Flammeovirga agarivorans: one gene and its partner. Each later gene encodes a partner of the first gene's protein in a complex. Links are inferred from orthologs where the notes say so. Each region holds a gene or a part of one and is shown in the gene's direction. Other genes may lie near its edges. The genes, in order: mnmG and mnmE.

Region 1 (6,540 bases):
TACGCGTGAGGTTACTGAAATGAATAAATACATGGACGAAAGCCTTGATGCTATCAAAAGAAGAGTTCCAGAAGTTGCTGCCAGTAAACAGCAATTTTCTATGACCTCAATAAATAACTTGGCTTTGTTATTGAGCGATATTTTAGATAATATGCAACAGCAAATGAGTCAGAGTATGGCAGGGCAACAGATGAACCAAAAACAACAGTCGTCCTCTCCTAGCATGAGTCAGATGCAACAGCAATTAAATCAACAGATGGAAAACTTAAAGAAAAGTGGAAAGTCTGGTAAAGAATTATCTAAAGAACTTGCGAAACTTGCTGCCCAACAAGAAATGATACGAAATGCTTTAAAACAAAGTATGGGCAAAGGGCAAGAACAAATGCAAGGAAAAGATAAAGGTGACGATGGAAACGGAATCAAAGAAGGTGACAACGGTTACGGAAAGATTCTGAAAGAAATGGAAAAAACCGAAGAAGATCTAGTCAACAAAAAGCTTACAGATAAGTTGATTGAAAGACAAAAAGAGATCTTAACAAGAATGCTTGAGTCTGAAAAGGCACAAAAAGAAAAAGGTCAAGATGAAGAACGAAAAGCGGAAACTGCAAGACAAGAAAAACAGATTCCTCCTCCTGACAGTTTTGATGAATATCTAAAACAGAAGGAGACGCAAATTGAATTATTGCGTACCATTCCTACTTCCTTGAATACTTACTACAAGCAAGAAGTGAACAAATACTTTGAAAAGATAAAAGATTGAAATGCCAACTAGCACAATAATGAATAAACCATTCAAATTAAAGATCCCTTCGCTAATAGAAAATGTTAGAATAGCGGAGAGTTTTATTGATCAAGCTCGTGATGAGTTTAATTTTAATGATGACATTTATGGTAACATTATGATTGCCGTAACTGAGTCTGTGAATAATGCTATCATTCATGGTAACAAAAATGATAAGGATAAAAATGTTCACTTAGAATTAAATGTTTCGGATAAAGAAATAGCTTTTACAATAGAAGATGAAGGTAAAGGATTCGACTTTGATGGTCTGCCTGATCCAACAGCTCCAGAAAATATTGACAAGCCAGGTGGTAGAGGTATTTTCTTAATGAAGCATTTAGCAGATGAAGTAGAGTTCTCTAAAGAAGGTAGAGCAATTACACTTACATTTTATATTTAATGGGGGAAATTACTTTTTTTACTGAAGACATTTCTTTTGATGTTCAACATGAAGAACAAGTAAAAGAATGGATTCAATCCGTTATCAAAAAATTTGATTTCGAACTCATTGGTGTTAATTACATTTTGTGCTCTGACGAATACTTACATAAAATTAATGTAGAGTATTTGGACCATGATACCTACACTGATATTATCACTTTTGATAATTCAGAATATGAGAACGAGATAGAGTCTGATATTTTTGTGAGCATTGACCGTATTAAAGAAAATGCTTCAACCATTGGAACAAGTGAAACTGATGAATTCCACAGAGTACTTATTCATGGTATTCTTCATCTATTAGGATTTAAAGATAAATCTGATGAAGAAGCTAAAAAGATGAGAGCTCTGGAAGATGAACAACTTGCTTCAAGATCTTCAGGTCTTACCCAATAGTACAGTCTTTTATAGTTAAATTTCATATATGTTCCACGTGAAACACTTTTTGTAGAAAAAATTAAGTGTTTCACGTGGAACATTTTTTTATTATATGAAAACATTAAGTCTTTACTAATAATTGATTATGTATCTTTGCATTATCAATCTAATTGATTTACAGTATTTAAAACTGTAGTTAGAAATTATTTCGGTTTTGTTCCACGTGGAACTTTTAAAAAAAGGAATTAGAATGTATCCATCTTATGACGTCATTGTAATAGGCGGAGGACATGCGGGCTGTGAAGCCGCCCATGCTGCTGCAACTTTAGGATCAAAAGTATTGTTGATTACAATGAACATGCAGACCATTGCACAAATGAGTTGTAACCCTGCAATGGGTGGTGTCGCAAAAGGACAAATTGTAAGAGAAATTGATGCGTTAGGTGGTATGTCTGGAATTATCACAGACAAATCTATGATTCAATTTCGTATGTTGAATAGATCGAAAGGTCCTGCAATGTGGAGTCCAAGAGCACAAAGCGACAGAATGGTATTTGCTCAGGAATGGAGAGATGCTCTCGAAGCAAATCTCAATGTTGATATATGGCAAGAAATGGCTACTGAAATAGTCATGGACGGTGACAAAATTACTGGTGTTAAGACTGGTCTTGGTGTTGTATTTAATACTAAATCTGTAGTCTTAACAAATGGTACTTTTCTAAATGGTTTAATCCATATTGGTGAAAAACAATTTGGTGGTGGCCGTAGTGGCGAACATGCTGCAAAAGGTTTAACTGAACAATTGGTCGCACTAGGATTTGAATCTGGTAGAATGAAAACGGGTACTCCTCCCCGAGTGGATGGTCGTTCGTTGAACTGGGAAAAAATGCAAGAACAAGCAGGTGATGAAAATCCTGAAAAGTTCTCATTCTCAGATCAGACTACTACACTTACTAAACAAAGAAGTTGTTTCATTACCTATACAAGTAATGAAGTACATGACATCTTAAAAACGGGTTTTGATCGATCGCCAATGTTCAATGGTAGAATTCAAGGATTAGGTCCTAGATATTGCCCATCTATTGAAGACAAGATCAATCGTTTTGCAGAAAGAGATCGTCACCAAATCTTTGTTGAGCCAGAAGGATGGAACACTTGTGAGATGTATATCAATGGTTTCTCTACATCTTTACCAGAAGATGTACAGTACAAAGCATTACGTAAAATCGAAGGGTTTGAAAATGCTAAAATGTTCAGACCTGGATATGCTATTGAATATGACTTCTTCCCTCCTACACAATTGAAGCCTACTCTAGAAACTAAGTTAATCGAGAACTTATATTTCGCAGGGCAAATCAATGGTACTACAGGTTATGAAGAAGCAGCATCACAAGGTTTGATGGCAGGTATCAATGCACACAATAAAATCACTGAAAAAGAACCATTCATCTTAAAAAGATCAGAAGCTTATATTGGTGTTCTTATTGACGACTTGATCAACAAAGGTACAGACGAACCTTACCGAATGTTTACATCTAGAGCTGAGTATAGAATCTTACTAAGACAGGATAATGCCGACATTCGTTTAACTCAACTTGGTCATCAAATTGGCTTAGCCTCTGATGAACGATTTGATGCTGTTCAAAAGAAGAAAGAGCAAATCAATAAGACTATTGAGACTTTAAAAGAAACTAGTGTAAAAGTAAGTAATGCAAACCCTCATTTAGAGGCTAAAGGATTACCTGCTATGAACCATGGTTTAAAAGCTGATAAGTTTCTTAAGAAGACAAAAGTTGATATGGCTTTAACAATGGATAGTGCTCCAACACTAAAAGAAGAGTTTGATGGTTTCTCTGATAAAGCATTAGAGGAAGCTGAAATCTTGTTGAAGTATGAAGCTTATATTGAGAAAGAAGAAAAGATTGCAGAGAAGTTAGTCACTATGGAAAATTATAAAATTCCTGATGGTTTTGACTTTAGAGCAATCACTGCTTTGTCTGCAGAATCTAGAGAAAAGTTATCTAAAGTAGCTCCGTTGACATTAGGACAAGCATCAAGAATTAGTGGTGTAACTCCTGCCGATGTAACTATCTTAATGGTCTATTTAGATAAGCAGAAAAATTAAGAAGAAATAATCTTATATTTTATATAAAAAGGGGTATCTCATTCAAGAGATATCCCTTATTTTGTGATAGGAAAAATTAGAGAAACAGAAACGTTCCTATGAACTTATACCTAAGAATCATTATATCTATCTATATACTTTTCACAGTATATGCATGTGCTGTAGTCTCCTCTCCTACTGGTGGTCCTAAAGATGAAATACCACCTCGTTTTGGAGCAAGCGATCCCTTCGATGGACAAACAAATGTTGATACTACCAAGCTTAAAATCACACTTTATTTTGATGAGTATGTTCAAGAAGAAAAGCTAAAGCAGAACCTTATTATCACTCCTTATAAAACAGACTTCAAATACAAAACCAAGTTTGTTAGAAATAAAGTAGTGATGAATATTCTAGATACTCTAGAACAGAATACTACCTACTTTATGGATTTTGGTAAAGCAGTAGTTGATGTGACTGAAAAGAATCCAGCAAAAAATGTACGTTTTGCTTTTAGTACTGGAGACTATCTAGACTCCCTTGAAGTCACTGGTCAAGTATTTGATTTAATGACTAACGAACCAATTGAAGGTGGAATCATTGCTTTATATGATCCATATGATTCGTTGGATGTCAATACTGATCCACCATTATATTATTCAAGAACAGTAAAAGACGGGCTATTTATCTTAGAAAGGTTTAAGCCTGGATTCTATAAAGTTTATGCTATCGCAGATGCAAACGAAGATTATAAGTACACTCTTAGAGAAGAAAAAGTAGGCTTCTTTTCAGACTCTATTTCCTTAGATAAAAATATAGATGGTGTTAAACTATATGTCAGAGATTATGATTTAGTAGATCTAAAACTAAATAGAATCAAGAAAGAAAAAGAAGACCTGCATATTTCTTTTAATAAAGGTATTGTAGAATATGGTGTTGATTTCCCTGAAACGAATACTTATACAGATAGTATTTTTAGTATGGAAGAGAAAGGAGAAATTAAACTTATCTATACTGGTTTAAGAGATCAAGAAGACTCTTTAAGAATTACCGGTTATGGTATTGATTCCTTAGATACAAAATTAGAATTTGATACTTTGATCATGTTCCCTAGTAAGAAGGAACTATTAGCGGAGGAGAAAAGACAAGAAAGAAAAAAGAGTGGAGGCCTTATTGGTGGTGCTTTAAAATCGGTAGGTAATGCTTTAGGAGCTGAAGAAGAAGAGGTTGAAATTACTAGAATATCTTTCGAACAATTACTTCCAAAAGACAATGATATTAAAGAAAATGATTCTCTTGATATAGTACTTCGATTTCCAATTCCTATGAAAGAATGGAACATGGATAGTATGATGTATGTATATAGTGAAGACACAGTAATGCTCGATAGTGTTTTAGAATCAAGAGGGAAAGCATTAAGCTTTAATTTTGATAAAACGGAAGTAACTATTCCTGGTTTTGTTGCAGATTCTGCCTTTGCTATCATCTTAAAACAAAATTCTTTTGTATCTGTAAAGACTGATTCTACAAAGCAAAAAACTTTAAACTTTAGTATTAAAGAGCCAGACAAATACGGAATTATTGAAGGACTTGTAAAAGGTAGTCATGATAATTTTACTGTTCAGTTATTAGACGGTAAAAATGAACCCGTCATGGAAATTGAAAATGAAAGAAAGTTTTCTTTCGAATATGTAAAACCAGGCACTTATAAAATCAGAGTTTTAATTGATGAAAATGGTGATGGTGTATGGTTTCCTGGAGACTTCAAAAATCGTATTCCTCCTGAACCTACTGCTTTCTTCCCGAAAGAAATTAAAGTAGAAGCCAATTGGGAAATAAGAAGAGAAGATACTGTCATTGATACTGATAAAAGATAAATCAAAAGTATCCATATGATATAAAAAAAGCCTTTGTAAAAAATCTATTTACAAAGGCTTTTTTTATCAGAACTTACAAAATGCTTTACTCATCTTTTTTCTTTTCTAATTCCTCCAAATGCTGTGGAAGGGTTTTATAATAAGTTTCTAAATTCCATTCAATATCAAAAAGCAATAGATAATCTTCTATAGGTTCTAATCCCATCTCCGCTCTTCTTTCATTTACAATTTCTGGATCATCAATAGGAAATACATAATTTTCTCCCTTATGATTTAAACTAACCTGACTTCCATAAACCTGAGGTTTACCATACTCTAAGTTCAATCGATCTTCCATAAGGGCTAACTGTCTTTTTTTAGCTTTCTTATTTTTTACTGCTTCTCTTAATAAAGGAATATATTTCAATCTTATTTCTTTAGACGAATGTTGTATCACTAGAAATAAAGTCGAATTAGCGGTCTCCCCTATTTTGTCTTTTCCTATCCACCCATACTTATCCAATAACTCAGATATTAAAATTGCATTCAAAGAATCAGAATCCATCATCTTCTTTACAGCTGATTGAAAAACTTCGCTTTCTTGATCAAATTCTTTATAAACTTTTTCGAAGTCTTTTCTATTGGATTGATCTACTTCTCTAATACTATCCAAAAGTATTTTTATCTCAGAATAATTAATTGGTTTCTCTGATGTAGTATCATTTTCATTTGTACAAGAGCATTGAATCAATACTACTAAAAGAATAAATATTAATCTCATTTTGGAAATTGAAAGTTTGCTAATAGTTTACTTTATTTTCTATAAGCTAAATATACAATCTATTTCTACAGGAGTAGATCCATTATTCAATAATTGTAGAGCTTATAAATAAACTGTGGATAAGTCTTGTAAATAAGAGGGATAAATAAAAAAAGAGTGTATATAAATTATAAAATTAGTGTTTCCTTTCCATGAAGGG
Region 2 (6,540 bases), on another replicon or contig:
GTGGATCGAAAAGGTAAGAACTTTCACGAAATACTAGAAAAAAGATTAACGAGTAATTATAAATTTATCCGAATTTTTATGGATAAGGAAATTAACATTGATTGGACACTGATTGCTGAGTGTTTGGGCGGTGATGACCAAGCGGTTGTAAAAGCCAAAGAGGTTGCTGCTCAGGATGCTACTTTCAAAAGTGTTTTATCAGAAGTGACGGAGATCTGGAATACAGCAGGCTCCATGGAACAAGGCCGACGTTCGAGGACGAATGTTGAAGCTTTGGATGAAAAAGTAGATCAGATCTGGCAAAAGATTTTAGAAATCGAATCTGAAGAATCTGAAATGGCTGCTTCATTAGAAGAAAATAATTCTAATGTAGATCAGGATGTTCTTGACATCTGGAAAGCATCTTCTTCTTTGGGTCATAAACAAAGAAAAGAAGTTTCTGGAGAAGAGATGGATGCTGCTATGGCAAAAATGCTGCTTCGTATGAGTGTTGATGAGAAAGAAGAAAAGCCTCAAAACACCACTTTCAAAGTAGAAAAGAATACAGCTGTATCTCAGGGCAAGAAATCGATGTGGAACTTCCAAGTAAGAATGGCTGCTTCTGTGGCTGTATTACTAACGGTTGGTTTTACGTTGTACTTCTCTTTAACTGGAGAGGCTGATCTGAAAACATTTGAATCAGGAAGTGATGTAGCATTGGTTGAATTACCTGATGGTACTGAGGTATGGTTGAATAAAAACAGTTCAATTACCTACCCAGAAGAATTTGCTAGTGATTCAAGACAAGTGACTCTAAAGGGGGATGCGTTTTTTGATGTTCATCGAAATCCACAAAAGCCGTTTAGTATTATCACTGATAAAGCAAAAACGACTGTATTGGGAACATCTTTTCATTTGAAAGAAAATGAAGTAGAGGTAGTGACTGGTAAAGTAAGATTTGAAGATAAAAACTCGGGCGACTATGTTGTTTTAGTTAAAGACGAAAAAGGTATTCTGTCTACAGAAGGAGTTAACAAACTTACTTACGATAGCCATGATGCATTGTCTTTAAGACAGTCCAATTTAGTTTTCCAAGGAAATACTTTAAAAGAAGTGACAGAAGTATTGTCAAAAGCATATGGTGTTGATATAGTTATCGAAAACCAAAACTTAGAGGCAAGAAAATTCACAGGAACATTTAATAACAAATCAATTGAAACAGTTATTGAACAAGTAACTGAAGTAATTGGTTGTTCATCAGGTGTTACAGAAGATGGTAAAGTATTATTAAAATAGATTACTGATTATCATTCAAAATATATCAAGGCTACTCTTTAATAGGGTAGTCTTTTTTTGTATCTTATTTTTTCGGACCGATTGAAATTTTGAATGGAAGATTTGATAAAAGCAGCTTTTAACGGAGTTGATTTAACTGAAGAGGAATGGCAGTTTATAAAGGATAGAATAGCACTTCAGCATTTTAAAAAAGGAGATATCCTCTTAAAGGAAAAAGATGAAGTTCTCACCCAATATTATGTGATAGAAGGCTGTCTCCGCTCTTTTTTTATTGATACTCATGAGAGAGAACATACTTTGCAGTTTGCAATCCATGATTGGTGGATAAGTGATTATACTGCTTATTTTGATGCATCAACAGCTATACTTACAATAGAATGTATTCAGGATACAACGGTTTTAGAATTATCAAGAATAACTCAAAAAGAGGTTTTTGAAAAGATTCCCAAAGTCGAGAGTTTTTTTAGAGATAAGCTAGAACATAGCTTTGGAGCTTTTCAACTGCGTATTATTAATAACCTTTCAAAAACAGCGAAAGAGAAATATCTGGATTTCCTAACATCGCATAAGCAAATCGAGAAGCATATTAAGAATTATCATATCGCATCTTACCTTGGAATCACTACAGAAAGCTTAAGTAGAATAAGAAGAGAACTAGCGAAGCAATAACTTTTCTTATCATAGATCAATTTTATAAGTGAATTTATTTTTTGAGTTTTGCATTGTTAAAAATAAAATTCAAATGATCAATTTAAAGCATTTATTAATCGGTCTTATCTCTTTATTAATGTTCCAATCTTGTGGTTCAGAAAAGACCTCTCAATCAAATACAGAAGCACAACCAAAAAAAGTTTTATTTGTACTTACTAGTCATGACCAAATGGGAAATACTGGTGAGAAAACAGGTTTCTGGATAGAAGAATTTGCCACTCCATATTACTTCCTAAAAGATCAAGGAGTTGAAATTACATTAGCATCACCAAAAGGAGGGCAACCGCCTTTCGATCCAAGAAGTGATGCAGACAATGCACAAACACCATCGACAAAACGTTTTAAAGCGGATCAAGAAGCACAGAAGCAGATGGCGAATACACTAAAATTATCTGCCGTAAAAGCAGATGATTATGATGCTATTTTCTATCCTGGTGGTCATGGACCCTTATGGGATTTATCAACTGATAAAACGTCCATTGCTTTAATTGAGTCTTTTTATAACGCAGGTAAACCTGTCTCTGCCGTTTGTCATGCTCCAGCAGTATTCAAAGAAACAAAGGCAAAAGATGGTTCACCTCTAGTAAAAGGAAAAAAAGTAACAGGTTTTTCAGATGAGGAAGAAGCAGCAATTAATTTAACTGAAGTTGTTCCTTTCTTAGTTGAAGATATGTTGAAAGAAAATGGAGGTATCTACTCTAGAGGAGATAATTGGGCTGCTTATGCAGTAGAAGATGGCTTATTAATTACAGGTCAAAATCCAGCGTCATCAGAGTTAGTAGCTAAAAAGTTATTAGCAAAACTGACAAAGTAGAACTTATAAATATCGGTTTGTCCTTGTATTCAAAGGATGAAATTAAAGGTGATAAAGCTCCAAATGGTAGTTTTATCACTTTTTTATTGCTCATATATGAATGAGTCTGAATAAAAGTTTTCTTAATAAAATAAGCTGTATCTTTGCAAGGAATTTAAAATCAATCGAATGCATCATACGATAGAATTAGATACAATTGTTGCATTAGCAACAGTACCCGGTCAGTCTGCAATACATGTGATAAGACTTTCTGGTCCGGATGCGATTAAAATAGTAAACAAAGTATTTAAAGGAAAAGACCTAGAAAAACAGGCAGGACATACCGCTCATTTCGGAACGATTCGCGACGAAGAGGGCGTAATTGTTGATGAGGTTTTAGCTACAATTTTCTACGGTCCTAAATCATATACAGGTGAGAATACGGTAGAAGTATCTTGCCACGGTTCACAATTTATTGCAGACCAACTTCTACAACTTTTTATGAAAGTAGGAGCGAGGTATGCAAAAGCAGGTGAATTTACACAAAGAGCTTTTGCGAATGGCAAATTAGACCTAGCACAAGCAGAGGCCGTTGCCGACTTGATCGCAGCAGATTCACACGCTTCAAGAGATGCCGCAATGCAGCAAATGCGAGGTGGTTTTTCTCGAGATATCAAAGCGCTTAGAGAAAAGTTGATTCACTTTGCTTCAATGATAGAGTTGGAATTAGACTTCTCGGAAGAAGATGTGGAATTCGCTTCAAGAGATGAACTAGTAGAATTAATCAATGAATTGAAAAGAGTAATTAAAGCATTGATTGATTCTTTCTCTATGGGTAATGTCTTGAAGAATGGTGTACCTACTGTTATTGCAGGTAAGCCAAATGCGGGGAAATCAACCTTACTAAATGCATTACTGAATGAGGAAAAAGCCATAGTTTCTGATGTAGCAGGAACAACCAGAGATTTTATTGAGGATGAAATCAATATTGGAGGTGTTACTTTCCGTTTTGTCGATACTGCAGGGCTTAGAGAAACTCAAGATAGAGTCGAAGCGATTGGTGTGCAACGTTCTTATGAGAAGATGAAAAAAGCATCATTGATCATGTATATGTTTGATGCAGCAACTTCGTCAATTGAGGATGTAAAACTAGAAGTTGATGCATTAGAGAAGTTAGGGGTACCTTATATTTTGGTTGCTAACAAATTGGACCAATTGGCCAATGGGTTAGCTACTGATTTCAATGAATTCTCTGACCACTTGATCAAAATCTCAGCAGATCAAGGTACTGGTGTGGAAGAATTGAAAGAAAGAGCCTTACACTTGGTTAACCTTGACAAGGTTCAGTCTGGAAATACAATGGTTACGAATGCACGTCATTACCAATCACTTCGAGAAACTATGAAAGCATTAGATGATGTGATTAATGGTGTTGAAATGGGTATGACTGGAGACTTCTTAGCATTGGATATCCGAAATGCACTATACCACTTAGGTGAGATCACTGGTGAAGTAACTACCGACGATTTACTGGAGAATATCTTCAGTAAGTTCTGTATCGGTAAGTAATTTATCTATTAAAATATTTGAAAAAAGAGGCTTTAGGGCCTCTTTTTTTGTTTACTCCCCAAACTGATCCGTTAAAGTAGCACTCAATGAAGCAGGAAAAGCACCAATTAAAGTTCGCTTAAATGCTAAACTAAAATCTGTTATCCAAGGACATTTATCCACCACTGTAAGTAATATTCCAATAATTAAAACTGATAAGACAAAGGTGCTGAAAATTCTAATTACATATTCTTTTCTGAATAGTTTTAGTTTCATTTTGTAGGATGAATAATAGACAAAGGAAGCAATAAAGACTATGGATATACTACTTAATATCAAAGTATTTAGCCATGGTAATGCATCACCCATTGTCCATACTTCTTCTGTGAATGCTGTCGGAACTGCAAGGATGCTAGCTCCCACAATTATTTCTAAAAGATCATTGATTCTAAATTCAACTTTAAGTGGAATATCAATGGTTCTAAGTATCTTTCCCTGCTCATCCAAAATTTCAAATAACTCGTAAAGCTTTCCATTAATTCTATGATATTTCCGATTCACTCCTTGAATATTGAGTTTCATGCTAAAGTAAATTTTTAGTGATTTTTTCTATTTATCGTGTATCAAAAAGTTATTCTTAAACATTTGATCACCCTACAAAGGTCCGCCTTACGGAATGGAATCACTTGATGAAAAAATTTAAGGAGTTGTGTAAAATCGTCAACTTGATTTTTTAGAATGATGTTTAATGAAACAATTTCTTTGGTATCTTTAATAAGGACAAATTTTTGGAAATGGAAGATAAATATACGTTTGAGACGAGTGAACACACAGTTCATGGAAGCTATGAAAAATTTGCCAAGGATTTAAAAGGTACTTGGGATGGTGAGGAACTTAATATAGACACAGGTTGGTGCACGTATAAAGGACATTCTTTCTGTTTTTTAGAAGAAATGTATGTAGGTATTTTTGAACTGAATTCTAAAAAACCAATTACCGTTAAATATGAACCTGATGATGGTAAAACTTATATCAGTATCAGAATAGGTTTTACAGGATCCTTCTTTAGTAAAGGCGACACCAAAAAATTTCATAATCTAGGCGTTTTTATCTACAATTCTTCACAACAATTTGAAATCGAACTTCCTCATGGAGCAAAATATGAATACGTTACTATCCGGTTTTCTGTTGATTTCTTCAATAAATTCACCCGAGAAAATGCCAACTCCAAAATCAAAGCTCTTTTTCAGAATAACACTCCTTGGTTTCATTACCTTCCGCTTGATGTAGAAATCGAAAACTTTGTGCGTACCATTATTGCGAATGTGGACAAAGACAAAAGAAGAGATATTTATTTTTTTAGTAAGGCATTAGATATTGTCGGTATTATCCAAGAAAAATTGGAGTATGAGAGTACAAATGTCAAAAAGAATATACATCCTGAAGATCTAAAAGCTATGATGCAATTAAAGGATGAATATCTCTCTGATTTTACTGAACAGCCTAATTTATCTGAGTTAAGTGATGAGTTTGGGATGAGTATTTCTAAGTTGAATCGTATTTTTAAATCGATTTTCGATCAACCTATTCTTCAATTTTACAAACAACAAAAGGTGGAAGAAGTCTACAGACAAATTATTTATACCGATAAAAGTTTGACTGAAATTTCTATGGATCTAAATTTTAGTGATAATGCCCATATGAGCAACGTTTTTAAAAAATACTACGGATATGCACCTTCTGAACTCAAAGACAAAAAAGACACTGGAAAATTAAAATAACCTATCGCTTAAAAAGATTATTTGATAAAGAACCCTCTTGATGAGCATTTTCATACAAGAGGGTTTACCATAAATAAAACCAAAACTAATTTATTTCTTAGTGTGCACCACAACCACAAGGTTCAAATGGCTTGTCAACACCAGTTCCACGAACATCACCCAATGCGCCACATCCACCGGCATAGCGAATATCCTGAAGCTGAATGACGTTGTTATCAAAATCTGTAAGGTATAACTCTTTTGTATCTCCATTTGCGTCACCACCACGGTCAGGCATACGTTGTGTGTAGTAAGTTTGCAATGGACCTGTCGCTCTCCAAGATTGACCTAAAACATTCATTCCGAACTCTCCAAGATCTTTCTCAATACGATTTACATCGAAATCTTTCACTGCAAAACAAGTATGGTCGATACGAGGTTTCACACCTTTAG

The links.
Region 2: the proteins of mnmG (region 1) and mnmE are in contact, whole or in part, in a solved structure (PDB 9HIP), measured with the Escherichia coli proteins. The link is inferred for Flammeovirga agarivorans from one-to-one orthologs.

The regions. Positions count from the first base shown.
Region 1 is NZ_JABAIL010000005.1:43,827-50,366, forward strand. What follows is about bases 1,290-4,287. They hold mnmG (tRNA uridine-5-carboxymethylaminomethyl(34) synthesis enzyme MnmG), read left to right. Parts: upstream 1,290-1,850; coding sequence 1,851-3,725; downstream 3,726-4,287. Other genes in these bases: ybeY (rRNA maturation RNase YbeY), read left to right, coding at 1,290-1,618; HGP29_RS16305 (Ig-like domain-containing protein), read left to right, coding at 3,824-4,287. Also shown: HGP29_RS16285 (DUF4175 family protein), read left to right, coding at 1-760; HGP29_RS16290 (ATP-binding protein), read left to right, coding at 780-1,181; more of ybeY, read left to right, coding at 1,181-1,289; more of HGP29_RS16305, read left to right, coding at 4,288-5,581; HGP29_RS16310 (DUF6624 domain-containing protein), read right to left, coding at 5,667-6,341. UniProt on the Escherichia coli protein: NAD-binding protein involved in the addition of a carboxymethylaminomethyl (cmnm) group at the wobble position (U34) of certain tRNAs, forming tRNA-cmnm(5)s(2)U34.
Region 2 is NZ_JABAIL010000012.1:117,858-124,397, reverse strand. The notes cover bases 2,161-5,158. They hold mnmE (tRNA uridine-5-carboxymethylaminomethyl(34) synthesis GTPase MnmE), read left to right. Parts: upstream 2,161-2,968; coding sequence 2,969-4,348; downstream 4,349-5,158. Other genes in these bases: HGP29_RS25005 (helix-turn-helix domain-containing protein), read left to right, coding at 5,122-5,158; HGP29_RS25010 (DUF2391 family protein), read right to left, coding at 4,400-4,888; HGP29_RS25020 (type 1 glutamine amidotransferase domain-containing protein), read left to right, coding at 2,161-2,800. Outside these bases: HGP29_RS25030 (FecR family protein), read left to right, coding at 1-1,275; HGP29_RS25025 (Crp/Fnr family transcriptional regulator), read left to right, coding at 1,369-1,944; more of HGP29_RS25020, read left to right, coding at 2,018-2,160; more of HGP29_RS25005, read left to right, coding at 5,159-6,108; HGP29_RS25000 (VOC family protein), read right to left, coding at 6,206-6,540. UniProt on the Escherichia coli protein: Exhibits a very high intrinsic GTPase hydrolysis rate. Involved in the addition of a carboxymethylaminomethyl (cmnm) group at the wobble position (U34) of certain tRNAs, forming tRNA-cmnm(5)s(2)U34.